DNA from 3 places in the Brevibacillus sp. FSL K6-2834 genome. Region 3 is predicted to be linked to each of the others. Evidence: riboswitches for the same ligand, from Rfam matches in the RefSeq annotation. Region 3 holds a riboswitch; each other region holds the start of a gene.

Region 1 (10,961 bases), 1.2 Mb from region 3:
TATCCATGATAATGAGGTGCAAATCCTCGCTGTTTAACACTTCCAAAGCTTGAAGTCCGTTCTCCGCTTTGAATACCTTGATGTTTTCGTTCTTGAGATAAATTTCGATCGCGTCGCGGATTTCTGCTTCATCGTCCACGACAAGCACATTATACTTGGACACGCCAGCTTCCCACCTTACGAATCTTTCTTGTGTCTGTTCATTTCCCGAACCGAGGAGATATTTCTATCATACCGGGTACTTTTTACAAAAGGGCTTTGAAAATCCTTACAAAATTCTTACGAAAAGAAATGATAGGCGAAAAAGAAAACAATGACCCGCAAGACAGGGCACCTGGTAAAGTGTCCGGCTTGCGGGTCAAAGCTCAGCATTCGGATCATAGCTCAGCAATTTTCCGATGATGCTTTTTTATGGCAAACAATGATCGTGCAGAATTGTGCTGCGTTTTTATCAGCCGTAGCTCGCATAGGCGATAATGCCTTCTTCTTCGTCTAGAACGAGTTCCAGTCTGGCCGAATAAGGATCGCGGTGCATGTACGTCTGCAGCCAATAACGGATCGCTTCAATAATGTTGATTTTGATAAAGATCTGCTTGCGGTCGTTGGCGTACACTTCAGCGGAAAAACCGTAGTCCTCGTCCCACATCAGCTCGACGGCAACCTCTTGCGGCTGAATCTGCTTTTTGCTCGCCACATGCATGCAAATGGCGTTTATAATGTCCTGCTCAAGAATTTTTATCGTTTCCATGTATCCCATTCCTGCTTTTTACGCTGGTTTTTAAAGAGCAAGTAAACCTTCCGGATCACAGCGATCAACACGATGACCGCGAGGATGTTGATCATAAATCCGAGGATGGAGCCGAGTACGCCCAAATCGCTGAACAGGCTGCCAAACAGCAATCCTGCCAGACCGCCGACGAGCAGGCCTTTCATGAAACCGCCTTTGCTCGGTGCAGCAGTAGATGTATTTTTTACCGGTGTTGTGGAATTCGTGGTGTTGTTGTTCGTCGTCGCATTTACATTGGAATCCGCTTTGTTCGGCGTCGTTTTTGTAGGAGCGATAGACTTTTTGCCGGATTTGTAGCCTTTGGCATCGGCGTGATCGGTTACAAAGCCAGTTGGAGCCAGTACAAGGACAAACGCAATGACCAACATCAGTAATTTTTTCATTATAGGAAAAGTCATCTCCTTTTTATTTTCCGTCTATATATAAGTCTATGATTATTTGTCGGCTTATTCAACCGGTATCGATAGTAAATTGCGATTTGTCACAGATTGTATGATTTTCTATCGTTCGTAAAATAGTCCTCATTTACTACGCTCGATAGGCTGCGAGTATGTTATTATAATTTTGCTATAGTATTTTTAACCTAATTAAAAATTCTGAAAAAGGCAAACCCACTGAAAGGCGGGGACGCAAAGCCACGGGTCTAAGGCTGCATAAAAATGCGGCTACGACAGCCGGGTTGCCAGACCGAAGCAAAGAAGCTGTCGGAATGGCAGTCTTCTTTTTTTTGTGCCCAAAAAAGAAGGCAGGTCGTCGCGTGTAGGGGGATAGGGAGGGATCATATCCATGGGAAACAGTCTCAAGCAAAAACTGATTGTGGTGATGAGCATCCTGCTAATTATCAGTTTGATTTCTGTATCTGTTGCGAGTTACTGGAGCTCCTCGAGTATTCTGGAAACGAGCCTTGACAAGGAAGCCGAGCTGAGCGCAAAAAATCTGTCTGAACAGATTGAAACGTTTTTTAACAGCAAAATTATCATTCTCGAAACGATTTCCAAAATGATCTCGGAAGACAACGATCAGGCAAAGGACCTGAAGCTGATTCAGGACGCCCAGAAGCAACACCCGGAGTTTGAAACCTTCTTCTTTTCCTACGACCTGACCGGAAACCGTGTCATCAACTTCAAAGGCGAAGTGACACAGGTTTCCGACAGGGAGCACTTTCAGGCTGCGGGAAAAGGCGAAGGGAAAGTGATCATCTCGGAGCCGGTCGTCTCCAAGCGTACCGGCAACAATATCGTGACGATCATCGTACCGCTGATGAAAAACAACAAGCAGTACGGGTACATGGGGTCTACCATCCCGATCAACGAAATTCAGACAACCGTTTCCGAGGAAACCTTTGGGCAGACAGGCTACGCTTTCCTCGTCAGTCAAAAAGGAACCTATGTCTGGAATCCAAATGAAGAGTTGATCCTGAAGGAGTCTCTGGCTACTACCGATATTCCGCAGCTGCAGGAGGCTTTCCAAGCGATCCAGAGCGGCGGAGAGGGAACGGTTCAGTACGAGGCGGATGGCAAGGAAATGTTCGCATCCTACGCGTCTACTGACCAACACTGGGGGGTATTTATTGCCGCTCCATCTGAAGAGCTGCATGCCCCTATCGCTGAATTGATGGTGAAGCTGTTGATCATCTCCGGCGTCGCTATCGTTCTCGCTATCGCCGTCGTTTATGCCGTGGCAGTCAGCATGGTCCGGCCTATTCAGCGTCTGAACCAGGTGGTGCAGGTGGTGGCGAAGGGCGACTTGACCAATAGCGTGACCGTGCAAGGAAAAGACGAGATCGCCGTGTTGTCCCGCGATTTCAACCAAACGGTGAATCATTTGAAGGACTTGATCCAGGGTGTCTCCCTGTCTTCGGATGAGGTGCTCTCCTTCACGAAGGAAGTATCTGCCGGGATAGATCAAGCGACCCAGGCAGTAAACCGGATCAGCAGCTCTGTTCAACAAATTGCTGACGGCGCCGCAGCGCAGGCTGGCAGTGCGCAGGAAGTCGCGCTTTCGATGAATGATATGGCCGTCGGCATCGTGAAGATTGCGGAGACATCCTCGCGGGTATCGGAATCTGCGCAGGAGGCGGCCAAACAGGCGGAGCAGGGCGCTACGGTGGTAGATCACGCCGTGCAGCAAATGACGAGTATCGGAGAGGGCACTGCCAAGGTGTCGACAGCCATCGAAAAACTGCATGCGCGGTCCCAGGAAATCGAAAGCATTCTTGACACGATCAGCGGGCTGACCTCACAGATCAATCTCCTCGCCTTGAACGCATCGATTGAAGCGGCACGGGCAGGCGAGCATGGCCGCGGCTTCGCGGTTGTAGCGGGTGAAGTGAAGAGTCTGGCGCATCAGTCTGAAGAATCGGCGGCGAAAATCGCTCAGCTGATCCAGGAAATCCAGCAGGATACCGCGGAAGCAGTCGAGGCGATGGATGCCGGGAATAAAAACGTGAAAGACGGTGTTGAGCTGATCGAGGAAGTGCGAGCCATTTTTGATCGCATCATGAGCGCATCGCGCAATGTAGCAGACCACATCCTCGAAGTCTCCGCCGCTTCGGAAGAAATGTCGGCCGGTTCGGAAGAGGTAAGCGCATCGGTGGCAGAAATGCACGCCATCGCCAACCATGCATCCGAGGATGCAAAAAATGTGGCGGAAGCGACACATCAACAACTGCGTACGATTGAAGATATTGCCGAATCCGTCGGCAAGCTGCAAGATGTGGTGGATGAAATGCAGAAGAGGCTTGGGAAATTTACGCTGTAGCCATACGCTGTGGCCATTTTGGATATCAGTAGGAAAAGCCTCCTGCGAAAGGGGGGATGCCTCTGGGAGATAGCAGGAAACATCTGGAAAGTGTTGAGGCAGAAACAAAGACAAAAGCATTGGATCTGGAGGAGAAGAAGATGAAAAACTGGAAAAAACTCATGATGGCAAGTACTGTAGCCGCTGCTTTGCTTGCGACAGGCACAGTCGGCAATGCTTCGGCGATGAGCTCTGTCGCGGCGGCCAATCAAAATGCTGTATACGCGAAAAATACCGATCTGAAACAGGAAAATAAAAAGTTTGAGTCCCGCCTCGATGCGATCATTAAGCGGGGGTACATCCTCATCGGCACACCGGGTGACTACAAACCTTTCACATATTTGAATCCGAAGACTGGCGAGTTTGAAGGTTACGATATCGACGCCATGAAAGAGTTTGCGAAAAGTCTGGGCGTAGAAGCCCGCTTCGTCCAAACCTCCTGGCCGACATTGATGGATGACCTTTTGGCTGACAAATTCGATATCGCTGTTGGCGGCGTTACTCGCAATACCGAAAGACAGAAAAAGGCCCACATGAGCGAAGGCTACATCCAATTCGGAAAGGCTCCGCTGATCCGCAAAGAGGATAAAGACAAGTACAAAACCGTTGAAGACATCAACAAGCCGACTGTCCGCATTGGCGTGAATCCAGGCGGAACCAACGAAAAATTTGTTCGCGAGCACCTGACAAACGCGAAGGTGACAGTAGTGGAAAACAACCTCGACATTCCGGGCCTCGTAGCCAACGGCACTTATGATGTGATGATTACGGACACGCTGGAAGCCATGGTTTACCAAAAGGCAGACCCGCGCTTGTATGCGGCTTTGACTGACAATCCTTTCACCAAAAGCGAAAAAGCGTACATGATCCACCGCGGAGATTTTATCTTTGCCAGCTATCTGGATGTATGGATGGATGAAATGAAGCTGCAAGGCAAATTTGATGAGCTGTACAAAAAGTGGCTCCAATAGCCAAATATTGCTATAGTGGAAATATCGCTGCGTGTAGGCACGCAGCGATGTTTGCTAATTGACGAAAATGATGGTATGATATTATCTATGTTAAAAAGACATGAATACCCGGGAACGATTTTGCGGCCTCTCATGAGGTTTCAAGCGGAAACGGTTTTGAGGTTTTCTTGCTTTTTATCAATTGTTTACATGAGGAGGCCACAATCGTGATCGGAAAAGTAAAATGGTTTAATGCTGAAAAGGGCTTTGGTTTCATTGAGCGTGAAGATGGTGACGACGTATTCGTTCACTTCTCCGCGATCCAAGGAAATGGTTTCAAAAGCCTGGAAGAAGGACAAAATGTTGAATTTGACATCGTGGAAGGCAATCGCGGTCCACAAGCTGCAAACGTAAACAAACTGTAAATCCTTCTGATATAGACGCGAAAAGAGGGCTTATTCCATCAACAGGAATACAGCCCTCTTTTTCGGTCATTTTAAGTGGTAGGACATTTAGATTTAAGCAAAGGAGATTGACGCGCATTGGCAACATTTTATGATTTTGGGCTCCATCATCTGGTAGCCCGCGCCCTGAGTGACATGGGGTTTGAAGAGGCGACACCGATTCAGGCGGAGACGATCCCCACCGTCCTGCAGGGACAGGATTTAATCGGGCAGGCACAAACCGGTACAGGGAAAACCGCTGCTTTCGGCATCCCGCTCGTGGAAAGAGTGGATAGCGAAAAGGAACAGATCCAGGCGGTAGTCCTCACTCCCACCCGGGAACTGGCTGTTCAGGTAGCTGAAGAACTGAACAAGATTGCCCAGCACAAAAAAGTGACTGCTCTGCCGATCTACGGCGGACAGGATATCCAGCGCCAGATCAGGGCATTGAAAAAGCGCCCTGAAATTATCGTTGCTACTCCGGGCCGGTTCATGGACCATATGAACCGCAAGACGATTCGTCTGCACGGTGTGGAAATGGTCGTACTGGATGAAGCGGATGAAATGCTCAACATGGGCTTTGTCGACGACATCAAGGCGATTCTGCAAGAGATGCCGGAAGAGCGGCAAACCTTGCTGTTCTCGGCGACGATGCCGCGCCCGATCCATGAAATTGCCCGCAATTTCATGAAAAACCCTGTTACCATTTCGATCAAGGCGAAGGAATTGACCGTTCCCAATATCCAGCAGCAGTATATGGAAGTGCCGGAGAAGCAGAAATTTGATGTTCTGTGCCGTCTCCTGGACATCCATTCGCCTGAGCTGGCGATTATCTTCGGACGGACCAAACGCCGCGTAGACGAGCTGGCAGAGGCTCTGAACAAGCGCGGATACGGTGCGGAAGGCATCCACGGCGACTTGAATCAGGCAAAACGCGACAGCGTGCTTCGCAAGTTCAAGGAAGGCACGATCGAAGTGCTGGTCGCTACCGATGTGGCCGCTCGCGGATTGGATATCAGCGGGGTTACCCACGTGTACAACTTTGACATTCCGCAGGATTCAGAGAGCTATGTCCACCGCATCGGCAGAACCGGGCGTGCGGGTAAAACAGGCTTGGCGATTACGCTGGTCACTCCGAGAGAAACAGACCACCTGCGTTATATCGAGAAGGCTACCAACCGCAAGATGGAAAGAAAGCCTGTTCCGACGCTTGCCGAAGCGATCGAGGGACAACAGCGTCTGACAGTGGACAAACTGATGGAGACGACAGGCAGCGGCGAGCTGAGCATGTACAAGTCGCTGGCTGAGCAGCTTTTGGATGAGGTCGATTCCGTAACGTTGGTAGCCGCTGCATTGAAGCTGCTTACCAAGGAACCCGACACCACTCCTGTCCGTTTGACAGAGGAAGCCCCTCTGCGCGTAGGCAAGAGAAAAATGATGGATCAGTCCAGAGGCAGAGGCCCTCGTACCGGAGCCAAGCGGAGCGGCGGAGGCGGAGGCGGCTTCTCGCGAGCGGGGCATGGAAAAGGAAGACCGGCCCAACACAACAGGAACAGAAGAGACTGGGATCGGGATCGCGACCGTGACCGCAATAGAGACTAGAGCAGCGCCAGAGCAACCTCTGCGCCGACTCTAGGCCACAAAAAGAGCCGCCAAGCGCTGATGCCGGGCGGCTTTGATTATTTGATCCGGAATGTGCAGGAGCTCTACACCCAGCCTCTTGCTCTCATCGCCTCTGCGATGCGTTTGAGAGAGATCATGTAAGCGGCTGTGCGGAAATCCGTTTTGTACTCCTGCGCGATTGAACGAACGGCCCAGTAAGACTGGGTCATGACGTCGCGCAGCTTCTGGTTTACTTCGGCTTCGCTCCAGTAGTAATTCATCAGGTTTTGCACCCACTCAAAGTACGAGACGGTCACGCCGCCTGCATTGGCGAGAATGTCGGGGATGACCAAGACGCCGTTTTGGTGCAGCACTTTGTCTGCTTCGGGCGTAGTCGGGCCGTTGGCCGCTTCGGCGATGATGCGCGCTTTGACTTTATGGGCATTTTTCAATGTGATCACGTTTTCCAGCGCAGCGGGGACCAAAATGTCTACATCCAGCTCCAACAGCTCCTCTGGCTGCTGGAGGTGGAAACGGGCGTCGTAATCCAAAATGGTGGACGAATCCTTCAATTTCTCCACCTGGGCCAGATCCAGCCCGGCCGGGTCGTAGAGAGCGCCTTTGGAGTCGCTGACAGCTACGATCTTGCAGCCGAGCCCGGACAGCAGGTCAGCCGCGATGCGCCCTGCATTGCCAAAGCCCTGGATGGCGACGGTCGCTCCCTGCAGCGATTTGCCCATATCCTTCATCGCTTCTTCGATGGTGTATACACAGCCGCGTGCGGTGGCCTCACTGCGTCCTTTCGATCCGCCGATGATCAGGGGCTTGCCGGTAATGACGCCGGGGCTGTAAGAACCTTTGATCCGGCTGTACGTATCCATCATCCACCCCATAATTTGCGGGTTCGTATAAACGTCCGGGGCCGGGATGTCTTTTTCCGGACCGACGATGTCCGCGATCGCTTCCATAAAGCCGCGGCTGATCCGTTCGATTTCCGCTTTGCTGAACTCGTGGGGATCGCAAATAACACCGCCTTTGCCGCCGCCGTAGGGCAGGCTGACGACGCCGCATTTGAACGTCATCCACATCGACAGCGCCTTTACCTCATCCAGGGTCACATCCGGGTGAAAGCGGATGCCCCCTTTTGTCGGTCCGATCGCATCATTGTGTTGGGAGCGAAAGCCTTCGAATACGCGGATACTGCCGTCGTCGAGCTTGACCGGGAAAGAAACGTACAATACCCGTTTCGGTTTTTTCAGTATTTCTACCACGCCGCGCTCCAATCCGAGCAGGGATGCTGCAGTTTCAATTTGGGTCTGCACAATTTCATACGGATTGAGGACTTCACCCGCCGATTGTTGAACCTCCTGGAAAATCGCCATAGTTCTCTCCCTCTTTTTTCTTTATTTTTAAATAATTTTAAATAGAGCAGTAATAGTAATCAGAACAATTCAAAAAAAGATGAACGGAATACAAAAGTATTTTATCTGTAAGGATTAATCGAAACAATATAGAATATAGATGAGATTAATGCCGAAATGAGATGAATAAAAATAGAGAGGGGGAGAACGGTGGAACTGAGGCAGATTCAGTATTTTATCGAGGTAGCCAAACGGGAGCATGTGACGGAAGCTTCCCATGCCCTCCATATCGCGCAATCGGCGGTCAGCAGGCAGATCGTCAATCTGGAGGCAGAATTGGGCGTCAATCTGTTTATCCGCGATGGACGCAACGTACGGCTGACCCCGATCGGAAAAGTGTTTCTGGAGCATATGGAGCAGGCGATGAAGGTGATTGACAAAGCCAAACGGGAGATCGAGGAATTTTTGGACCCGGAGCGCGGGACGATCCGCATCGGATTTCCCAGCAGCTTGGCGGCCTACACATTGCCCACCGTCATTTCCGCTTTTCGCGAACAGCATCCGCATGTGCAGTTTCACCTGCGCCAGGGATCGTACCGGCAATTGATCGATGCGGTGATCAAGGGAGAAATCGATCTGGCTCTCCTTGGACCGGTTCCCAAGGATGAAAAGCAGGTGATTGGCCATACGCTGTTTTTGGAGAAGATCGTGGCGCTGCTTCCTTCCCACCATCGATTGGCAGGGGAGGCTAGGCTGCAGCTCAGTCAGCTTCGCGAGGAAGGGTTCGTCTTGTTCCCGGAGGGGTTCATTTTGCGAGAGCTGGTCGTACAGGCGTGCGGTCAGCTCGGCTTTCGGCCGACCATCTCGTTTGAAGGGGAGGACATTGACGCGATCAAAGGGCTGGTGGCGGCCGGACTGGGGGTCACGCTGCTGCCTGAAATCACGCTGACAGACAATCGGCCCCGCAGCACCGTCATGATCCCGGTGACGGAGCCGACCGTTACCCGCACCGTGGGCGTCATTATCCCGGCTGACCGGGAGCTGCCGCCCACGGAGAAATTGTTCTGTGACTTTCTCAAGCAGTTCTTCAGCGTTTTAGAGGGATTTGATAGTTAGCCGCCGTTTTCTTGCGACGGAAAAAATACGCCGTCAGCAAATACGTCCATATCCAGCAGATCGCAATCAGCGCGAGCTTGTCCAAAAGCGGCGCCGTCTTGCTCAAAATAACGACGGTCATTCCGGCGGTCATCAGCCCGAGCATGGCCAGGCAAAGCCGGAAAGCTGCCCGCTGCCGCTCTTCCGATGCGATCGGCAAAAGCCGGATGGACGGAGGATGCACGATGGTGCGGATATGCTGTGTTACCTGTTTTCCGGCAGCAGCGAGGCCAAGCAGGCAAAGCGCGTACAGCAAAAGAGGCGCTTTTGCCCATGCGATCAGGGCGAGCGTCAAGAATGCCAAACGCAGATAAATCGCAAATGTCTCTCCGGTCCGAATGACGTGGCGGACGAGCACATAGAGATACGCATCGCCCTTGTCTCCGGTCAACCGATCAAAAAGGCGGATGGCCCACGTTCTGGGGCGCACCTTTTTCTGCTTGTGGGGGACATCGATAAACATATTCAGGATGGTGTAGTACAGGTCGATACGCTTGTTTTCCTTTTCGATCAGGAAAAGCCACGGCAGGTGGTATCGAGCGGCCTTGCTCATCGCCATGGCGGTCAGGATCACCATGAGCACAAGCGCAGCGGCCGCGTACACCCTATTGCTTGTCCAGAAGCCGTACAGAAACAGGGCGGCAATCCCCCATCTGGCGACAAGGAGCAGAAAAGAATCGCGCTCCAGTCGCACGTGCCGCCAGTACAGGTCGCTGCACCACATTTTCAGCAGGATGAGGCTGCCGGCGAGCAGCGCCCATGAGCCCGGAGACAAGGCTGTCCTTTTATACACCGGATAGACGATCGCGGCCAAAAGCAGCATGCCGGCAGCTTGCACCAGCAGACTGTAGACAAACGCAGACCGCAAATAGTGTTTCATCGGGTAAGGAGAAGGCGCCAGCATGGCCAGATCGGCTTTTCGCAAAAAAGTGCGAACGGAGGACGGAGCCACAAACACAGCGGTCAACAGGCAGGCGGCCAACTGGGTCCAGAAGGTGCCGGTCAGGGACTCGGCAACCCTCATGTACAGGAAAGCGGCCAGAAAATAAAGCACCACCAGGCCGAGCGAGTTGCTTCCGGCTACTGCTCTCTTGGCGTACCTCTGCCCTGTTTGCCAGGCGGCCTGCAGCCTTGTCGCGTAGAGTGGATCAAACGCCATGGCACATCACCCCCGCACCGCAGCCAAAAACAACTGTTCAAGCGTAGCATCCGGCAGCCCCGCCTGCTGGCGCATCTGCTCAAGCGTGCCGTGAAGCGACATATTCCCGCCGTGGACGATGACGAAGCGGTCCACATACGTCTCCGCAAGGCTCAGCACATGTGTCGACAGCAAGATCGCCGTCCCTTCCTGCTTGATTTCTGTAAGCTGGTTCAGCAGTGTCTCGGTTGCAAGCGGGTCCAGGCCGACGAACGGCTCATCCACGACAAGGACATCCGGCTTTACGAGAAAGGCGCAGAGGATCATCACCTTTTGCCGCATGCCTTTGGAAAAGGAGCCGGGAAAATGATGCGCCCTTTTGTCCAGTCTGAATAGCTCCAGCAGCCGTTTGGCCCGTTCCTGAAACTGCTGTTCCTCTAGCCCGTACGCTTTTGCCATGAACTGCAGATGCTCCCACAGAGTCAGCTCTTCGTACAATTCCGGCATTTCCGGTACATAGGCGAGCAGCGGCTGATCTGTGGAGAAGGCGATCGTCCCGGAAGACGGCTGCAAAAACCCGAGGACGTGCTTCAAAATGGTGCTTTTCCCTGCTCCGTTCAAGCCGATCAGTCCGACGATTTCACCGGATTGGACGGAAAAGGAAATATCGTGAATGGCGGGCTTTCCCGTCGAGTAGCCCCCTGTGACTCTCTCCAATGTAAGCAT
Region 2 (10,961 bases), 1.3 Mb from region 3:
CTCCCCGTCGGACAGCGTCATCTCGTCTGCGAGCAGCAGCAATACCGGGCATTTCAGCGAGGCAAACAAGGCTTCCTTGTCAAATGCGGCATATGCCCGAAAGTAGCCGTCAAACGCTTCCCGCGGCAGCCTGTAGCCATAAGCGCCGTCTTCCTTTTGCTCCAGCTCGCTCTCCGGCAAGGACGACGGAATGCCGCCCTTTCCATAACGGGCGATATAGGACTCCCTCGCTGCAGCTATCGAAGGAAAGCGGGTTTCTGCCAGTCTGTCTACTGTGGACGCTCTGTCAAAGCCGGGCATCTCTCGCAGGCTATAGAAGCCGCCGTCCAGCAAAATCAAGTGTGTGACTCGTTCCGGGAAGGCTGCCGCAAACATTTGTGCCGGGACTGCCGAGAAAGAGGCGGCAACGATGGCCGCGTGTTCCACTTCCTCCGTATCCAGCAGGGTACGGATATCCTCAGCCAGCTGTTCAAATGTATAGGGCCCCTCTTTGACCGACTCTCCGTGTCCGCGCAGATCAACCGCAATCACCCGGCAACGCTTCGCCAGCTCCGGAAGGATGTGGTCAAATAATCGACTGGTGTTGCGAATCGCATGAAGCAGCAGAAGAGCAGGAGCCTCTGGTCTCCCTGCGACCGTATACGCCAGAACAAGTCCGTTTTTCACCAGCTGCTTTCTTTGTTGTCCGGCCATGATTCCCCCTACCTTCCGCAATGATTCAAACCCGGCACATCCGCATTTTGTGCAAATCAAATCCTCCCGGGTATCAACACGCCCAAATGTTCAGGATGAATGCGGGCGAAGTAAAGCAATACGGCAACGACAACAAAACCGCAAGCCAGTACGACGAGCTCTTTGGATTTCCATTTGGGCATTCGGTAAAAGCGATGCTGGCGATTTCTCATCCGGAACCCTTTCGCGTCCAGCGCATTGGCGATCAACTGCACGCGCTTGAGCGAGCTGAAAATGAGCGGAACCAGAACGAAGCCATACTTTCGCATCCTCTCCGGAATGCTTCCTTCACTGAGCTGCAGGCCCCGCACCATCTGGGCTTCCCGGATCGTGACAAGGTCATGCTTGACGAGAGGGATAAAACGAAAAATCAGCGAGAGCAAATAACTGACGGAAAATGGAACACCGATCCCCTTCAGTCCCATCGCCATTTCCCGGGGACTGGTTGAAAACAGGTAATACATCGACAGCAGAGCCACGTTTGCCAGCCTTAGTCCCATGCCTAATGCCCACAGGACACCTACGTCCGTCACTTGGATCGGATAATTGACCAAAGGGATCCTGCTGCTCCAATACGGATGGCCGATGCTGGTAAACGGCAGCCACGTGATCGCCGCAAACACGGCCCCGATTCCCCCGATCAACAGGTAGCCCTTCAACATCGATCGGCTCCACCCCAGCTTGGCGATCAACAAGGCATTGATCAACAAAACGACTGCGAGAAATCGCGGGTCTTGAAACAGAAACGGCAACGTCCCCAGCAAGATAAACGACAGCAGTACAAAACTAGGATGAGCGTGTTTCATGCAGCATTCTCTCCTCTGTCACCCGCACCTTAGCCTGCTCCAGTGTGAGCGGTACAGGCTCGCTCCAGCCTGCGGCAACGCCGAAACGATAAACTGCAGGGGCCTCCACCTGGGCTTTCATCAGCACTTCCTGTCGGGCAAAAACCTCTTGTGGCGTCCCGTCGCACAGCAGCCTCCCCTGATGCATGACCAGCACGCGCAAGGCGTATTCTGCCACCAGCTTCATGTCATGGGTCACGACGATGATCGTATGGCCGGCCTGGTGCAGCTTTCGCAACAGCGCCATGATATCCCGCACGCCGCGGTAGTCCAGCCCTGTCGTCGGCTCATCCAGCACGATCGCCTCCGGCTTCATCGCCAAAATAGAGGCCACCGCAATCTTTTGCCGGGTCCCTTTGCTCGAAAAATACGGCTCGGCTGAGCGCATCTGCTCAAGTCCCACAGCAGCCAGAGCTTCTGTGACGCGCTGTTCTATCTCAGTCTGCGGCAGCCCCAGGTTTTTCGGCCCGAAAGCGACTTCTTCGAAAATGGTTGATTGAAAAATCTGATGATCAGGATTTTGGTAGCAGTACGTCACGGTGCGAGACAGCTCAGCAACCGATTGTTCACGCGTATCTCTTCCTTTTACTGTGACTGTCCCGCTCGTCGGTTTGTACAGACCGTTGCAATGCTTGGCCAGCGTCGTTTTCCCGGAGCCATTTCCGCCGATAATGGCGATGAGTTCGCCTCGATCCACGTTCAGGGAAACATCCTTGAGCACCTGCTTGTCAGCTTCATAGCCAAATGAGACGTTCTCAAAACGGATCAAGCTGCTCATGTCTCATCCCTCCTGCCGCTTATGCGAGCTTCGCGGTACCACTCGGCCAACTCATCCACATGGAGCGGCACCCCGTCTTTGTTCGCGGTGATGACGCCTGTCCGGCACATCTGCAAATACAACTGTATGACATCGGGGACGAGAATTCCGTGCTTCTCAAGCTCCTCCACCTTGCCAAAAAACGGACGTACGGGCAAATCGAGTTCAATCCGCCCGTCCGCCAAGAGCAAAATGCGATCGCAAAATTGAGCCAATTCCTCTGTCGCGTGGGAAGAGACGACTATCGTGATTTCCTGCTCCCGCTTTAGCTGTGAAAGCAGTTGAAACACTTCCCTAGCTCCTTTTGGGTCCAGCTCGGAGGTAGGCTCATCCAAAAGCAAGATTCGGGGTTGATGGGCCAATGCCGAAGCGATGGCCACCCGTTGCTTCTCTCCTCCGGATAATTCAAAGGGAGAGCGGAGAGCAAAGCCTTCCAGACCGACCAGCTTGAGGACTTCACCAATCCGCTGCTCGATTTCCTCATCCGCTTGCCCGCTGTTTTCCAAACTAAAGGCGATCTCTTCCTCTACCGTAAGGCCGATAAACTGTGTCTCCGGGTCTTGAAAGACGATGCCCAACTCCCCGCTGACCCGGCGTTCGCCGGAAAACTGCCCGGAATAATTGCGCGGTACCAGCCCGGCCAAAGCCAAAAGAAGCGTTGTTTTGCCCGCGGCAGAGGGGCCGACGATTCCCACCACTTCGCCCGGATAGAGGGAAAGATTGATGTCGGATAGCGCATGCTTGGCGCTATCCTCGTACTGCCAACGAACGTTTTCCAAACGGAGCAGCGGCTGACCGGTCACGGACGAAGCCCGCCTTCTTCAATGGAAAGCAGTCCATTGCCGTGTGCTCGTCCCCGGTACAAGCCTGCCCGCTTCACAAACGGATACAGCAGCTTTAGCAGAACTGGCCCCAGTATTGCCGTCGATACTGCCTGATTCAAAAAGACGGTCGGAATAAACAAGGTTGCGATGGCCATCGGCGTAAAGCCAAGCGCCACATTGATCAAAATCGAGCAGGCCACCACTGCAGAGGCAATCAATACAACAAATATGTAATATTGCAAGATGCTGCGCCCTGTTTTCAAGGCCGGATGACTGACAGCCAAATAACCGATCAATCCTCCTAAAAAGTTGCCGATGAAGCCGACGATGACTGCATGCGGCGGTGTGCCTCCCGTCAGCAGATCGCTGGCCACGTTTCCAAATGCTAGACCCAGGCAGCCGGGAATGCCAAACAAAATGCCGAAAACAGGCTGCAGCGCATTCGCCGGTCGAAGCGGTACGGATGGAGCTAATTTGATGTTAGCGAGCATAATCAAGGCGACCGCGTACAAGGCCGCCGTGACGACGATCAGGACAAAGTCGACAGTCGTCCACTTTCGCCGAAAGAGAGACGTTCCCATCTCTAGTAACCTCCTTTATCTATGAAAACGGTTTACATGATCATGATGCTAGTTTACCCCTCCGCGCTGACTCTCGCAATGGCTTGAACAGGTTTATAGATGGACTTGGGTACAGCAAATCTTCTTTAATCTGCTAGGGCCATTTTGATAAGAACGTCAGATGGATACCGAGGGTAGCGATAGTAGTTTTTTAGAATGAGCGTTGTTCGGGCTTTGGGGGGAGGAGATGAAACAGGAGAAAAACGCTCCAGGTTCGGTGGGACACTTGCCGGGGGTAATCCTGGCCGGCTTCGTTCCAAAAGTGGAACCGCGTCCAAAAGCAGCCCGTTCGCAGAAGCCTCTCAGAGGTTGGACGCTAAAAGCGTGTTCCACTTTTGGAACGAAGCCTGGGTATGTGTCCCAAAGACCTTCGCGTTTTTCTCCTGTTTCATCTCTACAGCTTTTGTTTTCTCCCCGAGATACCCGAAAGAACCCGCGACGACAGAGAAGCATATTTCCAGGCGGAGCGACTAGCGGAGTCCAGCCCAGCGGAACAACGAAATCGCGGGAATCAGGAGCGTAACTCTGATTGGGCTTCGGAACGGCTGCTGCTTTTACGCTCCCCCGCGAATCGTTGTAGAGCGGACAGTCTCGGCTCCCTTGCGGACGCAGACCGGAGCGCAGCCTGGAAATATGCTTCTCTCACTGCAGCCACGTTCCTAATCCTATGTAGCCAATAAAAAAAGCTGTTGAACGCCTCAATGAGACTTCAACAGCTTTCTGCTTTGCATTCTCTGTTATCCCTGCTGCTTCGGCAGTTCAAACGAGCTCTTCAAGGAAACAATCCGGTTGAACACCAGCTTGTCTTCTGTCGTATATTTCGGGTCGACATTAAAGTATCCGTGACGGAAGAATTGGTATTTGTCGTGGGGCTTGGTCTCTTTCATGTTAGGCTCCACGTATCCGTTCACGATCTCCAAAGAGTTTGGATTGATATTGTCAAGGAACGTGGTTCCTTCCTCCTGATCATCCAAAATCAGCGGTTCATACAGGCGGAACTCCGCAGGGAGCGCATGCTTGGCGTCTACCCAGTGGATCGTTCCTTTTACTTTGCGACCGGTAAAGCCGCTGCCGCTCTTCGTTTCAGGGTCATACGTACAGTGGATTTCGACGACATTGCCTTGCTCATCCTTGATCACGTCCGTGCACTTGATGAAGTACGCGTGCTTGAGCCGTACTTCATTTCCCGGGAACAGGCGGAAATACTTGCTCGGCGGGTTCTCCATGAAGTCGTCCTGCTCAATGTAGATTTCGCGGGAGAATGGAATTTGTCTGGTTCCCATTTCCGGATTTTCCGGGTTGATCTCCGCATCCAGCAGCTCGACCTGGTCTTCCGGATAATTGGTGATGACCACTTTCAGCGGGCGCAGTACAGCCATCGTCCGCGGCGCTTTCAGCTTCAGGTCCTCGCGGATGAAGTGCTCCAGCATTTTTTCATCCACGGTGCTGTTGCTTCTGGCCACACCGATTTCCCGGGCAAATGTACGGATGGACTCAGGAGTAAAGCCGCGGCGGCGAAGTCCCGAAATGGTAGGCATGCGCGGATCATCCCATCCGTCTACTACCTGTTCGTCGACCAACTGTTTCAGCTTCCGTTTGCTCATTACCGTATTGGTCAGGTTCAACCGGGCAAATTCGTATTGTCTCGGCACGTTTTCCATTTCACATTCGCGGACAACCCAGTCGTACAGCGGGCGATGATCCTCGAACTCAAGCGAACAGAGAGAGTGGGTTACGCCCTCGATAGCGTCCTCCAGCGGGTGTGCATAATCATACATCGGGTAGATGCACCATTTGTCTCCCGTGTTGTGGTGGGTAGCATGCGAAATCCGGTACAAAATCGGGTCACGCAGGTTGATATTGGGGGAGCTCATGTCGATTTTGGCGCGCAACACCTTTTCGCCGTCCTTAAACTCGCCGTTGCGCATCCGCTGGAACAAATCCAGGTTTTCTTCCACCGACCGGTCGCGGTAAGGGCTGTTTGTACCCGGCTCCGTCAAGGTCCCTCTGGTTTGGCGGATTTCTTCCGGGGACAGATCACATACGTAAGCCAGTCCTTTTTTGATCAACAGAACGGCGCGATTGTACATTTCCTCAAAATAATCCGATGCAAAGAACAGTCCGTCCCACTCAAAGCCAAGCCATTGTACGTCTTCCTTGATCGCTTCTACGTACTCCGCGTCTTCTTTCACCGGGTTGGTGTCGTCAAAACGAAGATTGGCTCTGCCATTGAATTCCTTTGCCAGTTCAAAATTAAGGCAAATCGCTTTGGCATGTCCGATGTGCAAATACCCGTTTGGCTCCGGAGGAAAGCGGGTAACGATTTCCCCGACTCGGCCCTCTCGCAGGTCTTCCAGGACAATGTTGCGGATAAAGTTGGATGATGATGCCGATTTATTTTCCACAGAAATTCAACCTTTCCCTTCACCTTTACATTCCATAATACTGATTCCCCGGCGATAGTTCAACAAATTCGCCCGGCTTCTGATGTTGGGCCGATGCATCATCGTTATCAGTCACCCCTTGGCCAACCGGCTTGTAGCAAGAATCACCTTCTCTGGACCAGGCGCTTTTACAAACCGCCCTTCAGAGGGTTTTTACTATCATAAGCAGGAGAGCCCCCGTGGGTGTTCACACGATGTATATAAATTGAAGTTGTTTCCAAAAGATTCCCATTTTATCCTACAGGCAGAAACATATTTTATGATTGGGGTGATCTGTTGTGAGTGTGCTTGAAAAAATCAATACACAATCCTCCTTTTTTACATTGGCAGAAATTGCGGAAGGTGTTTTTGCCGCCGTTATCAAAGCAGGCACAGGAGCCATGGGCAATGCCGCCATCGTCGATCTGGGCGATCGGACGGTCGTTTTTGACACCATGTACACGCCCAAGGCAGGGCTTGCACTGCGAGAAGCAGCCGAGCAATTGCTTGGACGCCCTGTATCGTTGGTTATCAATTCCCATTTCCACTTTGACCATGTGGGCGGCAACCAAGTCTTTTCCGATGCCATTATCCTCTCCACAGAAACCACCAAAAATCTCATGCTCGAGCGTTGTACAAGCCTCGTCCAATTCGCAAAGCAGCACCCCGAATACCCTGACAAGGTTCGCCAATCTTTGGAAGCCGAATCAGATCCGGAAAAGCAAAAGGAGCTTCGCACCGACCTCGGAGACATTCTCGCCCTTGACGCTGCACTGCCTACGTTCTCCGCGACCCCTGCCTCCCTGACATTTTCTGATTCTGTCACGCTCCACGGCTCGAAGCGAACTGCCGTACTGACCGCCAAAGGAAACGGACACAGCACATGCGACTCTGTCCTGTACCTGCCCGAAGACCGCGTTCTTCTGGCCGGCGACCTGCTTTTTGTGCAAAATCATCCCAGTATGCAGACAGGAAATCTTTCCCACTGGGTCTCCGTTTTGAAGGCTTGGAAAGACCTGCCCATTTCGGCAGCAGTCGGCGGCCACGGCCCGGTCGGAGACCATCAAACTGTGGATAGCTGTCTTCACTATTTGGAAGCTTTGTGGGACCAAGCCAAGCATCTGGCCGAGAACGGCTCCACACCCGAAGCCATCGAAGCAATCCCCATACCCGAACCATATGCCTCCTGGAGCTATCCCAGCCTCTTTGCTCGCAACCTTCAACAGCTTAGCCAGCAGATCTTAGCCGTTTCGGAGTAAGAAAGAGAAACGGAAGACGGATATGCATCTGTTTGAAAAAAATAAATAAATTTTTCACTAAAGTACTAGTCCAATATTACCGAATATAGGTAATGGATAGATATTTTTTGCATCTATGGAATCAGATTCAATCTTACGAATCTTTTCCCATATGTACAATTTTTCATATGTACTAAGTTTCACAAATTGCGTTCACTATCTTATTTCACATTGATATCGATAATGGCAAACCCGGGGAAATCCGGCGACGCAAAGCTACAGGGGCTACCTCCAGCAAATGGACAAGCCAGCCAGCTGCCGAAGTATTGATGTAGGACCAAAGACCAATGATCCTATGTCATTGGTCTTTTTGTGTTGTTATGCAAAGGAGGTGATGCCAATCGATTTTGACCCGAACCGTTCAACCTTTCATGCTTCGACCGTACACAACAAGGAGGATGGAAAGTGAAAAAGTCAATCTGGAAGAAACTCTCTGTTTTAGCGCTGACCGCGACGATCGGTCTGTCCAGCTTCACAACTGCCGCAGTGGAGGCGGCAAATCGCCCCACAACAATGTCGCCAAACGGCATGGTTACGGCTCCTCACTACCTGGCTACAGCCGCAGCTCTCAAAACACTCGAGGAGGGCGGAAACGCAGTCGATGCCGCGATTGCCGCCGCGTCTACGCTCGCCGTTGTTTACCCGCACTACACGTCGATTGGCGGCGACAACTTCTGGCTGATCTACAATGCAAAGACGAAAGAAGTAAGAGCGCTGAACGGAAGCGGTCGAGCTGGTGAAAAGGCAACGATCGAATATTACAAAAAGAAAGGCTACGAAAAAATTCCTTCCCGCGGGTACGAGTCCGCCAACACGGTCCCTGGTGTCGTTTCCGGTTGGTGGGAAGCGTACAACTACGCACACAAGGAATTGGCTGGAGATAGCAAGCTGAAATGGGACAGACTGTTGGAGCCGGCGATTGGATATGCGGAAAAAGGCTATCCGGTCTCTCCCAACCAAGTGTACTGGACCAAATACGCGATCGATCCGACAGACAACGATCTGAAAAATCTGCAGCGCTTTGAAGGGTTCCGCAAGACCTACCTGAAAGCGAACGGCGAGCCGTACCAGGCCGGCGAAATCCTCAAGCAGGAGGATCTGGCGAAAACGTTGAAAGTGATCGCCAAAAAAGGCGCAGACGGTTTTTACAAAGGCGAGATCGCCGAAAAAATCGTAAAAGACATGCAGGCAAACGGCGGTTTGCTGACTCTGAAAGACTTTGAAAAGCACACGTCCACCTGGGCTGATCCGATCACCGTCGACTATCGCGGATACCAAGCCTACAACGTACCGCCCAACTCTCAAGGCATGGCCTCATTGTCGATTCTGAACATATTGAACAACATTGACCTGAAGAGCATGGGCGAAGGCACGCCGGATTACTACCACGCTATCGTGGAAGCGACGAAGCAAGCGTTTGCCGACCGCGACAAATGGCTGACAGACCCTGAGTTTGTTGACATTCCGGTAGACGAGCTGCTGTCCAAGCAGCACGGCAAAGACCTTGCTGCCCGGATTGACATGAAGCAGGCTGCCAAAACCGTAGAACCGCTCGATCCCAAGGGCGACACTACCTGGCTCGGTGTAGTCGACAAGTACGGCAATGCCGTTTCCATGATCCAGAGCCACTACTTCGATTGGGGCTCGGGCGTCGTCGCGAAGGACACTGGTGTTCTCTTGCAAAACCGTGGAAGCTACTTCTCTCTGGACCCGAATCATATCAACCACCTGGAGCCAGGCAAGCGCACCTTCCACACGATCAACCCGGCTATGCTCTTGAAAGACAACAAGCCTTACCTGCTGTACGGTACACAGGGCGGTGAGGGGCAGCCGCAGACACAAGCCGCTCTCGTCACGCGCATTATCGACTTCGGATTCACGGTTCAAGACGCGATTGAAGCACCGAGATGGCTGCATGGCCGCAACTGGGGCTCCTCCTCCAACAATCTGAAGGTAGAGAGCCGCATTCCGCAGGAAGTCCTCGACGAGCTGGTAAAACGCGGTCATCCGGTTGAGAAGCTGGAAGCCGCTTATACCGATGCGATGGGTCAATCCGGTGCCATTCTGATCGATCCGAAAAGCAACATCAAGTTTGGCGGTGCAGACCCGCGCGGCGAAGGGGCTGCCATGGGCTATTGATTTATAATACGTGCAGACTGCTGGGATTATCTCAGCAGTCTGCATTTCCAGCTTTATACTCTGTCCCTTCCGGATTCCCAGCATGAATTATGAAAGGATGCTGCAACGATGCGTCTGTTCAGCAAGCTTCGGAATAAAATCATTATCTGGTTTTTGCTTGTGGCCGTACTCCCCTTGATCGCCTGCTCTTATCTGGTACTGACCGAAAGCACCAGAATTTTGATCGACAAGCAAAAGGATTCCTTTGTTCATTTGACGGAGTCGACTGCAAACGCCATGGACCAATGGCTGGACAGGAGACTGTCGGAAGTAATGATTCTGGCACGATCCTCGGACATCCAATCCTTTGACAATGAAGCAAAGAACAAGTTCATTCGCAAATTTACGAACGAAATCAAAATCTTTGACGGAAATACATTTATTTCCCCGGACGGGAAGGTAACAGCGGACACGTTTGAAGGCAGCGTAGGGATCAACCTGGCGGAGCGTCCGTTCTTCAAACTCGGCATGGAGGGAAAAACCAGCTACTCTGACATGCTGATCGCAAAAACGACCGGAAATCGGTCGATTGTAGTCGCTTCTCCCGTTGTGAGCAATGCCGGAGAAAAACTCGGCGTACTGACCGGGCTTGTAAACGTGGATTCGTTCACCTCGACCTTTTTGGACAATGTACAACTGGGTGAAGGCGGTTACCCGATTTTGGTCGATAACCAAGGACTGATCCAGGTACACCCCAACCCCGACCTGATCGGCAAAACCATTGAGGAAGCAGCTCTCCCTGAAGGCTTGAGCAGCATTCTCAAAAATAACGCACCCGAATCGGGCTCCTTTACGTATCTGGACGGCGGTACCGAATACGTCGTTACGTACGCTTCTATCCCCAAGACTCATTACAGCCTGTTTTTCCACATCCCGATCGAGTCCATCACCTCTGAGGTAACAGCGCTGACACTGAATGTGATGTTGATTGTAGGTATCGTAGCAGCCATCGTCATTGCAGCCGCCTACTTTGTGTCTCGTCAAATCAGCCGTCCCATCGTTGAGGTTGCCGCCGTGGCCAGCCGAATTTCCGATGGCGATCTGGCGGTAGATCCGCTGGCCATCAGAAGCCGGGATGAAGTAGGGCAGCTCTCCGAGTCAGTCAACCATATGGTAGGCAATCTGAGGTCAATCATCGAACAGGTAAACACAGCAGCCGAAGAGCTCGCTTCCTCTGCAGAGGAGCTGTCGGCCAATGCCGAGGAGACCAGCAAGGCAACGGAA
Region 3 (10,961 bases):
TACCAGGCCCAGATCGACAATGTTCACACCTACTTCCGGATCGATCACTTCTTCGAGCTCTGCCCAGAGCTTTTCTGTTACATCCATCATTCCATCCCCCTTCATGAGGATAGGTTTTCCTTTGTCGCCCTGTTTATTGCATTGGCCGCGCGATTCCATATCCATATGCTTCAAGCCGTAGCATTCCCGCAAATAAAAAGAGGCTGCCCCGCCAGCAGTACAACTACTTGCGAGACAGCCCCAAGCAGGCTTATGGTTTATTGATGTCCGTTTGAATGTGCGTAATTCCGTTACATGTTGCGCATGGAACGGGTTCTTCTGTAGAGCCACGCTCCAAGAACAATGAGGCCGGCTCCCGCCAACTGAAGCGGGAGGTGGCTCTCTTCTCCAGTCTTCGGCAGGACCTTTTTGGCTGCCTTGTCCGGATGGATGCCGCCAGTCGGAACATCTCCATCTACCTCATACAGCATTTCCTCTTCATTGCCGTCTTTATCTTTGACAATAATCGAGAACGAATCTTTTTGTTTTTTACCGCCGTTAGGCGTGTATACCCATTTGCCGCTCGGATCGACTGTGACAGTACCATGCTTAGGCTGTTTGCCGATGGTTGCCGTTCCGCCTTCTGGCACTTTCACCGAGCCGACAGGCTTGTCTACTTTCTCAACGGGCTTCGTTGGACTCGTAGGCACGCTCGGGCTTGGGGTAGTTGGCTCCGGATCTACCGGTGTCACCGGCGCTGGATCTACAGGTTTTTCCGGTGTTGGTTCTACCGGAGTTGGCGTGACAGGCACTTCCGGCATGGAAGGCTCGCCAGGCTTGGACGGCTTGGACGGAACGCCCGGTATTTCTGGTTTCTCTTCAGGCTCGTCCCGATCCGGTCTGTCCGGCTTGTCCTTGCCTGGTTTCTCAGGCTTTTCCGGTTTCTCCGGGTCTACCGGCGGATTCGGCGGATCAACCGGTGGGTTTGGCGGGTCTACCGGTGGATTCGGTGGATCTACCGGAGGATTTGGCGGGTCTACTGGTGGATTGGGTGGGTCTACCGGTGGCGTTCCACCGCCGCCTCCGCCAGAGTAGCGGACGTTCCCGATCGTTACGGTTGTAATCTCATTCTTTTTAATCTCGAATTCAGTTAGTCTGTCTTTGATGACATAACCGCTGGGTGCTCGTGTTTCCTCGAAATAATAAAGGCCAGGTCTGAGATCTGGAACGTGCAATTCACCGTTTTTGTCCGTGGACAGTCCGCTCAGGATCGGCTTCTTGTTCTCGTCCAACACTCTGAACTGCGCACCTTCCAGCTTGACGTCTGGTCGATTGGAATCGACTTTGGTCAGTGTTGCAGAACCCGGGATCAGCTTGTTCGTAAAGATTTTCTGTACGACTTCGCCTTCATTTACGATCTCGAACTCCAATGTTTCCTGACTGACCAGATAATCAGTTGGAGCTGTAATTTCGACAAATTGATACTTTCCTGCCTTCAGGTCTGGTATCACCAGTTTGCCATTTTCATCTGTTGAAAGGTTCGACTGCAGCGTTTTGCCGTCTGCATCGCGGAGCTCAAATACCGCTCCTGCCAGCGTAATGTTATGGTCAAACTCGTCTACCTTCACGAGTTCTACTGAACCGCGATTCGCAACATTCTTCATCGTCCATGGAATCACGGCAGTCTGATTTGGCCGAATCGTGAAAGGAATCGGTGTTTCATCCAGCTTGTACCCTTTCGGCGCACTTGTTTCGATTAACTGATAATCTCCAGGCTCCAATTTCGCGAGATAGAGCTCTCCGTTTGCGTCAGTTACAAGCGAAGTGTGGTCAGCAACGTCTTCAAACTTATCGCCGTTTTTCCGCTGGAGTTTGAAGACAGCGCCTTCGAGCTTCTTCTCGCCATCCTCCGAATCGACTTTCGTCAATTTAAAGCTCCAGTCGCCTTTTTGGTTTGTAACCGAAATTTCTTTGTCTTCTTTGAAAGCAATCAATTTGCCGCTTGCGTACGCTTCATCGACGAGATACCCAGATGGGGCCGATTTTTCTTTGAGTACATACTCTTTAAAGCTGTATTTTTTCTTTGTTACTGCTACTCCCTGTTCATCGGTTACAAGCGTTTCAAGCAGCATTTTGCCTGTCTTGTCATACAGTTCGAATGTGGCTCCTGCCAATAATTCACCTGATGCGGCATCCGTTTTCACGATTTTGATGAATGCTTTCCCAGCAGGGAACGCCCCTCCGCCAGCTCCTGACAAGCTGACTTTGATTCCACCTTGTCCACTGCCATCGTCAGCCAGGGACGTTCTTCCGGCAAAAGCGGCGCTGTTCTTGATGTATTCTCCATTTTCCGCGATGATGAACGACTTGTATTCCAAAATATAGGCGCTCTCAATCGGCTTTTTGAAGATCAATTCAAAGCTATGCTCCCCATCCGCTGGCGTAAGAACTTTCAGTTCGTAGTCCGCGGGATCGGCTGGTTCGCCTTTGCTCACTACCCCGTTGGCATCCACCACCGTCTGATAGAGCTGGAAGGATTCCGGAAGGAGCACTTGATTGTCAGACAGCTTGTCCGTTACTTTCGCACCGGCATCGATCCAGGACTGATTTCGATTCAGGTAAATGGTCCAGAACGCATTTTCTGCATCTGCCCCTGTTCCCTGCTTGCCTTGTTTAAGGATATACTCCCCACCATGCTTTGGCTTCACCGAAGCGGATTGGGCAAACAACGCCGGCCCGCCGCCATCGCTCATGGTTGCATCGTTCATGTATTCTGCCAAGACCTCATGGCCTTTCAGGCTCGTCTGGTACGTGATGCGATATGCAGAGTCGATGGGATCTTTAAACGTCAGTGCAAAGCCTTCGTGACCTTCACTGTTCTTCAGCCCGCCTTCAAACGAATACGCACTGCTAGGCAGCTCTTCTTTAACCTCTACCTGGTCGGCTCCACCCTGGAGGTTCAAACGATTCACCTTCAGGGATTCCTTGACAAATGTTTGCTCTCCCTGATAGAAATCCTTGATCACCGCCTGGTTAATCTCTTGCAGATTGTAGTTTACATCGATGATCCAGGTGATGGTTTTCGTTTTAGGGTTATACGTCCCCGTTTTATTCCCGTTGTTCTTGGTGTAACGGTCCGAGGAAACCGTTGCCGAATCTTCCCTCTCGTATGACACTCCGTTTTCAAGCCATGTCAGCTTTCCATGGTTGGTAATGTCATGGGCATTGAAGTAGTTCGGGTCAAACTTTGTCTTGTACTCGATGTCCACTTTCGTGCTGATCGGATGATTGAACTTGATCGTAAACCCTTCGCGATAATTGTTGATGGGCTCGATCGTGTAATCTGTCCCCTCTGTCAATCCGGAAATTTTCAGGCTATCTTTGTCAAGCTCAATCCCTTGGCCCTTGTAGTGGTCGGTGATGACAACTTCGTCCATTTGATAGTTGTCATAGTTCAGATACATCTTCCAGAGAATGGTCTTGGTGCTGTAGTTGATGTCCTCGTTTTTGGCGTCCTTCCAAAAGATGACCTGGTACATCCCTTTCGTTGCCTGTTTAGTCGTGCCATCGTACATCTCTGCCTTGTTCGTCACATTGACACTCTTGCGAACACGGTCCTTCGCTTTTGTGTCGTAAATGATTTCATAGGCAGACTGAACGCCGTTCGGAAAGTCCAGTTTAAAGCCGTTTGGAACCGTATCGTCTATGATGTATTCATTAGAAGCCACTTGGTTTCCCCGGGTCGCCTTACCGTTTTCGTCGATGGTAACCTCGTAGACTTTCAGTGTGTCCTTGAGGAATTCCTGAGTCTGCTCAGTTTCAAAGGTATCGACAATCCAGGCACTTCCCGGTGCGATCACTTGCTCATTGTAATTGTACTCAATGGACCAAGTGAGGGTTTGTGTAGAAGACTTGTAATCAAGAGACTTTTTCGCGAGCGGTTCGCTGAATGCCACACTGACGGATGCTGAATCGTCCTTTGCGTACGAACCGCCCGTAACCGACACATTGTTGGTGTATGTCGTATTTTTGGCCTCAAGGATATTTGTTTTGTACTTGACGCGATACGCTTTATCGATATCTCCAAAGACCAGCTGGAACTGATTGCCGGAGACTGTTGGCTGTATCGTCACAGCACTTCCCTGCCTTACGCTTCCGTCCAGCATGACCTCCAGCTCATATACCTCGACAGAAGAAGAAACGAGTTCAAGTCCGGCAGGTATGCTATCCTGGAAGGTCGCGCCTGTAATCTTTTGCTCGCCCTTGTTAAAATCGACAACCCAGTCGATCTCGCTTGGGTTCATTTTCTTGGCTGTTCCTTGCTTGTCCATTTCTTCCCGGATATTGGCTTTGAAATGAACGTTGATCGTTTCTCCGAACGGAAATTCGATCTGCTGCTTCGTTCCCCCGGAAAATTTGCTTTCGTCAAAGGTTCGCCAAACCTCAAACGTACCGACGAATTCGTCATTCTCCACATCTTCGCTAAAAGTGAAGGTAACGGTGCCTTCCGGTGTTACTTCAAATGTCCCTACGTCCCCCGTGAGAGGTCCATCCAAAAGTCGGTCTACCTTAAATTTGTCCGGCAGATCGAAGGTAAAAGTGTCGCCACCCTTATAGGTGTGCCCCTCCGGAAGATGCCAGTCGAAGATGATCTTTACCATTGATCCCTGATCAGGACGAATCTCGGTAATGTTATTACCTTCCTCATCCTTCATCGCCACTTTTGTTATGATGTTCTCTGGTGATTTTTCGGGCTCTACAGGTGGTGCTGGGGGTAGTGGCGGTGGTGGCGGTGGCGGGTCTGGCACCGGATTCGTTCCGGTTCCTGGATTTTCCGTGCCTGGCTGCGGATTCTCCGTGCCTGGCTGCGGATTCTCCGTACCTGGCTGCGGATTCTCCGTGCCCGGCTGCGGATTCTCCGTGCCCGGCTCTGGATTCTCCCCACCCGGCTCTGGATTCTCCGCACCTGGCTCTGGATTCTCCGCGCCTGGTTCTTGATCCGTTCCCGGCTCGGACACCTCGCCACTTGTTGGGGCACCTTCTTCACTGGTGATTCCTGCGTTCATCGGTACTTCATTGGCACTGACAAACGCGGATGGCAAGAAGAGATTCACCAGCAAAGCGAATACTAAGTAAACAGATAAAAGCTTCTTTCGCTGCCACATCTTAACTACGTTCACCTCGCATGTTTAAATTGGCAAGGTCGTACGACTCTAGCAGCGATTACCCATATGAAGTTTTGATAATGCTGCCAGTCCCCTTTTCGCCGGGGAAGAAGAATATGACACCTTGCACAATCCTGAGAGCATGTTTTTTTCGTTGCTTCCTCCTCTCCATTGTTCTTTATTTGTAAGTGTCTAAAGCTGTTCTTTCTTGGTGGCGACTTACATCAAAATTTGTATGGTTTTGGCTGTTAAGCCACAAAACACACTATAAAAGATCACTCTGAATTTATTCTGAATAGGAGAAAACGAAAAGCCGCCCGCCTCTTTTATGAGAGGGAGCGGCTTCTGAGCAGTTCCTGCATCGTGTCCTAATACTGCTTTTCTATGACATATTCACTTTTATTCTTGATCATGGCCGGCTTTTTCGTTCCCTTTACCATAATCGAATCATATGTTGTATCGACCGTAATCCATTCGTTCGTCTCTTTCAAGTAAATCTCATTCCAGGCATGGTATTGCGGGATGTCGTTTTTCCGTCCCATCACCAGCTTGGCAGGAATCCCCTGGCTGCGCAGCATGGCGGCAAACAGCGATGCGTAATCGTAACAGATGCCTTGCCCTGCAGTCAATGTCGCATCTACCGAAGGGATGTATTCACTCGTAACTTGATTGGCTTTTGCGTAATCGTACTGGACGTTTTGGATCACATAATTGTAGATAGCTTGTACCTTTTCCTTGTCGGTCTTCAAGCCCTTGGTCAGCTCTCTGGCTTTTGCGGTCGCATTCGTCTTGTCGTTCCAGTAGATCATCTGGATCGGTTGCAGGAAAACGGCCTGCGGGCTTGATGCCGTCAGGTTCACTTCCTTGCTTTCTATCGAACGGTATTTATTGTTCGCAACGTGTTGCAGGAGTGTAATCGTATATTTGCCATCTCCTAGCTGTAGTGGGAAACGGTTGTTGTCTTTTACGCTATAATAGAAGTTCTGGTTGTCTTTCGTGATTTTTACTTTTTCATTGACTGGCTGTGCCGAATGATGGTGTTGAACTTTGACGATTCCATTATTGAGCTCGCTTACATCAATAAAGGAAGGAGCGGATCTCGCCCACGCAGTCGCTGGAGCCGCCAGCAAACACATGCCTACCACTGTCATCGAAAGTCGTCGAAAAAACACAAAAAAACTCCCCTTTCGGTAGCTGGCTGCCATCTTGCATACACAAGGAAGGCCCTATAGCTTTGCGTCTCTAATTTTCATTAGATTTGCCATTATCGTTTGAAAGTTTTAAAATCAAATATACTAAAAAAATAATAGCATAACTTTACTAGAAAAGGGAGCCTCATCCTATCTTTTCTTGAAAAATATCAATCACTCTGTCATTTTTCCCCTAATAATCAGTCGGTGTGTCGGATTGTGCATCGGATGGCAGGTGATGAGCGTAATCTCCTTATCTTTTCCGTTCCCTTCCAAAACCCACACCTCTTCGGGCTTTACATACAATTTTTCTGTAACGGTATAGGAAAATTTGCTCTTGCCGTTGTCAACCTCGATCTTGTCTCCTGCAGCCATCTCATCCAATCGATTGAAATTTCGACCGTATGTAAAGTTTCTGTGTCCAGCGATGGCATAATTGCCGACTTCCCCGGCCCTCCCGGTGTTTTCGATGCTCGCAACCGTCGTTTTCATATTGTTATCTGATGCACCGTGCAAAATGGGCAGCATTAGACCAATCTTTTCAATCGTCAAAATACCTTCCATATTCTTATAGCTGCCAAAGTCCGGTGCCGGCTTTTTCCCGTTCTCCTTCTCGGTCGCAACATCGGCACTTTCTATCGCTGTCTCGCTATCTTCTGTTGAGGAAGGAATTGCCGGTGCAGGATTTGATCCAGCGGCCTCTTCCCCATTGGAAATATTCTGCAAACTGTTTTGCCATTCCTCGACAAGCTTTTGCTGCCGGTAGTCCTGATACTCTTCAGCCAGTGTTGGATAGCTCAGCACAACGATTCCGGCCACGATCAGAAGCATTGATAACAGTCTCATTTTCATGGTTTGCCCGTCCCTGTCCGTTTTAGGTTTGATCCCCTTTTTTCCATTGTTCATACCACTCCGTCAGTTCCTTGCTGGGAGCAACATCGAATTCCTCTCTCAGCTTGGTCGAGATCAGCTTGAACTGCTTGCTCACCTCGCCTTGGTGGTTCAACATGGCGTATATCTTCATTAAATAGAAGTAGCCCTCTTCCATTACTGGAAACTTTTCACGTATCTTTTGATAAATCAAAATCGCCTCGGTATATTGTTCAACCGATACGTAATATTCAGCAATTTGCTTGACATGGTTCAACCAGAGCAACCGCAAGCGCTCCTGCTCGTACTCTGCCCACAAATACGGATGCTCCTCCAGAAAATCGCCTGTGTACTTGGCCATGATAGACAAGTGCTGTTCCAATGTCTCTTCTGTAACTTTGGGAGCATCTCGCACCAAGGCTTCCCATTCCTCAACATCCAGCTTCACATCTCCCCACACCAGCCGATACCCTTCATCCTTGTATTTAATCTCCAAATCGAAGCCAATGCTCTTAATCATTTTCCGAATCTGATAAATGGCCGTATGCAGTTGTGTCCTCGACCGGACTGAATCGTAATCAGGCCAGAGCAAATCTATCAAAACCTGCTTGCTCACTGTCTTATCCCGATAGTGTACCAGATACGCAAACAGCTCCTGCCCCTTCAGTGTTTTCCAGGGAAGATATTGTTCGTTGCCTTGTTGATCGAGATAATGCAAGCTTTGCAAGCAGCAGAGTGTCATATGTTTTTGGCTGCTGTAGCTGACCGGGGTCTTCCCGGCGGATTCTGCCACCCGTTGCAGGGTCACAGCCAATCTGCCCTGATGGACAGGCTTCAACAAATAGTCGAGTGCGTTCATTTCAAAGGCTTTCACGGCATACTCTTGAAAGGCGGTAACGAAAACAATGTGAAGTTGCGGCTGAATGTTCAACAAGTGCTCAGCCAATTCAAATCCATCCATATCGATCATCTGAATATCCAGGAACGCTACATCCAGTTTTTCTTGCTTCGCGGCCTCCAATGCGGCATGCGGATCTTGAAAAGACCCCATCAAGTGAATGGGAGTGTTCGCGTTCTGTTCCTTCAGGAGCTTTTCCATTCTTCTCAATGCAAGCCTCTCATCGTCTACGATAATCGCTTTCAAGCATATCTCTCCTATTTTGCTTCAGCTGTAACTATTTTTGGGACAACAGCCGCTAACAACTCTCCCATATTATTGTAGCAATAGGTCAATGAGATGTCCAAGCTGTATAAACCATTTTGGCGGTTGCTGGCAAAGGGGGATAAATGCTGCCGATCAAAACCAAGACACAAAAAAGCTACCGACCATGCAACAAGTCAGTAGCTTTTCCCGTCATTCGTCCCATTCAACGTAAATGCCTGAGATATCGCCGATATGTAAATCATGAATGATAACCCTGATAACCGGCTTCCCTTCGCTGGTCAACACATAGCCTCCCCAATCTTTGCCGCCATCCGCCTTGTACCCGGCGATATCGATTCCAAATATGCTTGCAATCAGCGGCTTAGTCACTGAGATCGCTTCTTCTTTCGAGTTTATTTTATATCGGTCCGTTACGTGGTCAACCTTGTATATTCGGGAGGATTTCGCACCGATCCGGACAGTATACCGCTCGTTTTCATTCTTGAGTGTCCACACTTCTTCTACTTTACCCGAACGTTTATTGGCATGCGAAAATGAGAAGCTCTGCTTGCCCGTTAGGAGCATGAGCGCTTTTTGGGCCTGATACACATACTTTTTATCCACATCATCCAGCTTGTAATCCAGGGAGTAATCGGTCACTCTGTTTGTATTCACATCGACGCTGACGTATTGTTGATTTTCTAAATAAAATGACAGGTCTGTTCCTTCATCGCTTTTAAAGAAACGGGCTTGTTGAAAAACGACTTGTTGATTGGCCTCTTTGAATGCCTTTTGGGCGGTATCGACATATTTTTGATAACTCGTCGGCAACTCATTGACCGCACACTCTACCAAGATGGTACGAACTTTTGTCGTATTCGGGTAAAATGTCACAATGGCCTCTCGATCCGCTTTCCGGATAATATCGTAATCTCCATCTTTCTCAAACTCATCAAAGAGAATTTCCTTGTTGATTCCTGCCGATTTAATTGCCTTTTGGGCAGCCTCAACATAGGCCGGGTCGATAGAAGCATGACTCGCCGATGTTTCTACCGGAGTAGAGAATGGTTTCATCCAGATAACGAAAAACACCGCTGCGCATGCGACAAGCCCGTTCGCCACCCATACGTATTTTGCTCGCTTTTGCTGCTTGCTGATCTTTCTTCGCTCTTCGCGAATGTTCTCCAACATCACTTGTTTTCGCTCCCAAGAAAGTTTTTGATCAGGAAAACTCCTTAAATCCTCCCAGATTCTCTGTTCATCTCGTGACGGCATTTTTCATCGCCTCCATAACAGAAACTTGCCTGCTGCTCTGAACAGCTTTCATCGCCCGATGCATAGTGAGATTCACTTTGGCTTCGCTCCATCCCAATATCTCCGCAGTCTCCTTGCTGGACAATCCCTTGATCCCGCGCAATATCAACACATCTCTGTAAGAGGGTTTCAACTGATTGATGATGTCGTAGAGCATGCGCTTGTTCTCGCTCAACTCTAAAGACTCTTCGGGTGTCTTGTCCCGGGAAATAAGATGCTGCAGGAATGTTTCCGGCAGCAAGCTGATCAGTTTTTTTCTGCGCCTCTCATCAATGGCCGCATTTCTGGCAATGGCAAACAGCCATGTTTTCGGGTTTGCAATCTCTGTTTGCTGAGGTGATTTCAGGGCGCGAATAAAGGTCTCTTGTACAAGATCGTCTATATCCGTGCGTCCGGTATAGTAAACGAGAAAGCGATAAATATCGCTGCTGTATGCCAGAAACCATTGCTCGATACGTGCGCCGACATTATCATCCAACTGGGTTCCACCTCCTTGTCACTGTATAGACGGAGGGCCTTCCGACTATCTTTCACTTTTATCGTAAATTTTTTTGGCTTTTCCTATTGCTGAGTTTTTCTTAGCTTCTTTTCAACAGCTTCCTGTTTATATGGCAATAGCAATGACACTGACAGACGATAAAGCTATTGCAACAAAAAAGACACCTGCCCGAATCATAAGCCCCCCAATCGCAAGACCTGTGTTCAACAATTGGAGACCTGTTCATTCGAGTGGTATCTTCTGGATTTTGGTATACGATAAGATCGATGTGAACCGCGTCTATAGATATTTTATCCGTAGAATGCACTGCTGGGTGTACGGGACCGTACGCTTGCCTTCAATTCGGCCAACCCGACTTTTTGGACCTCGTACCGAATGTCCGCTCCTTCCTCTCGCTCTACCGCTGCCGAAACCATATACCCTTCCAAAGGTGCACATGTATAATAGGAAAACGGCTGCTCGTCGACTCTGCCCCGGGCAAGCGGCACGGAAAAAGACAGAGGCGGCAGCGAGAAGCCTTTCCCAAGCGCCTTCATCACTGCTTCCTTTCTCGTCCAAACCTGATAAAATGCCTCTCGCTTCATGGAAGGTGTCTCTTGCTGCTCGACGTAGGCTATTTCCTCTGGCACGAAAACAGTCCGCATTACTTCAAAACAGCAATCCTTTTTGACCGCTTCGACGTCGATCCCCGTCTTCTCGATCTCGGAAAAGGCGCATACCAGCATTCTACCTGAATGGGACAAATTAAAAAACAACGGTCGCTTGATGCTACCCGCCACGTGGCGGCTGTCCAGGAACAA

Evidence for each region. Region 3 has a riboswitch for cyclic di-GMP ahead of NST96_RS05020 (transglutaminase-like domain-containing protein). Riboswitches for the same ligand answer to the same signal wherever they lie in the genome.
Region 1: linked by a shared signal. The riboswitch ahead of NST96_RS26240 (methyl-accepting chemotaxis protein) and the one ahead of NST96_RS05020 (transglutaminase-like domain-containing protein) in region 3 are both predicted to bind cyclic di-GMP.
Region 2: linked by a shared signal. The riboswitch ahead of ggt (gamma-glutamyltransferase) and the one ahead of NST96_RS05020 (transglutaminase-like domain-containing protein) in region 3 are both predicted to bind cyclic di-GMP.

The regions. Positions count from the first base shown of each region.
Region 1 is NZ_CP151945.1:5,425,513-5,436,473, reverse strand. Features, by position in the region: gene NST96_RS26255 (response regulator transcription factor) at 1-163, opposite strand, end outside; gene NST96_RS26250 (YxcD family protein) at 452-748, opposite strand; gene NST96_RS26245 (hypothetical protein) at 736-1,170, opposite strand; cyclic di-GMP riboswitch class I at 1,382-1,474, shown strand; gene NST96_RS26240 (methyl-accepting chemotaxis protein) at 1,574-3,547, shown strand; gene NST96_RS26235 (transporter substrate-binding domain-containing protein) at 3,688-4,557, shown strand; gene cspD (cold-shock protein CspD) at 4,761-4,961, shown strand; gene NST96_RS26225 (DEAD/DEAH box helicase) at 5,136-6,581, shown strand; gene NST96_RS26220 (Glu/Leu/Phe/Val dehydrogenase) at 6,686-7,963, opposite strand; gene NST96_RS26215 (LysR family transcriptional regulator) at 8,153-9,058, shown strand; gene NST96_RS26210 (ABC transporter permease) at 9,030-10,256, opposite strand; gene NST96_RS26205 (ABC transporter ATP-binding protein) at 10,263-10,961, opposite strand.
Region 2 is NZ_CP151945.1:5,351,746-5,362,706, forward strand. Features, by position in the region: gene NST96_RS25880 (alpha/beta hydrolase) at 1-693, opposite strand, end outside; gene NST96_RS25885 (energy-coupling factor transporter transmembrane component T) at 750-1,538, opposite strand; gene NST96_RS25890 (energy-coupling factor ABC transporter ATP-binding protein) at 1,519-2,355, opposite strand; gene NST96_RS25895 (ABC transporter ATP-binding protein) at 2,352-3,197, opposite strand; gene NST96_RS25900 (QueT transporter family protein) at 3,194-3,799, opposite strand; gene NST96_RS25905 (glutamine--tRNA ligase/YqeY domain fusion protein) at 4,576-6,243, opposite strand; gene NST96_RS25910 (MBL fold metallo-hydrolase) at 6,561-7,520, shown strand; cyclic di-GMP riboswitch class I at 7,735-7,822, shown strand; gene ggt (gamma-glutamyltransferase) at 8,073-9,698, shown strand; gene NST96_RS25920 (methyl-accepting chemotaxis protein) at 9,807-10,961, shown strand, end outside.
Region 3 is NZ_CP151945.1:988,216-999,176, reverse strand. Features, by position in the region: gene NST96_RS05030 (metal-sulfur cluster assembly factor) at 1-90, opposite strand, end outside; gene NST96_RS05025 (collagen binding domain-containing protein) at 291-5,144, opposite strand; gene NST96_RS05020 (transglutaminase-like domain-containing protein) at 5,513-6,316, opposite strand; cyclic di-GMP riboswitch class I at 6,331-6,417, opposite strand; gene NST96_RS05015 (class D sortase) at 6,509-7,165, opposite strand; gene NST96_RS05010 (response regulator) at 7,209-8,348, opposite strand; gene NST96_RS05005 (hypothetical protein) at 8,559-9,539, opposite strand; gene NST96_RS05000 (RNA polymerase sigma factor) at 9,607-10,140, opposite strand; gene NST96_RS04995 (4'-phosphopantetheinyl transferase superfamily protein) at 10,452-10,961, opposite strand, start outside.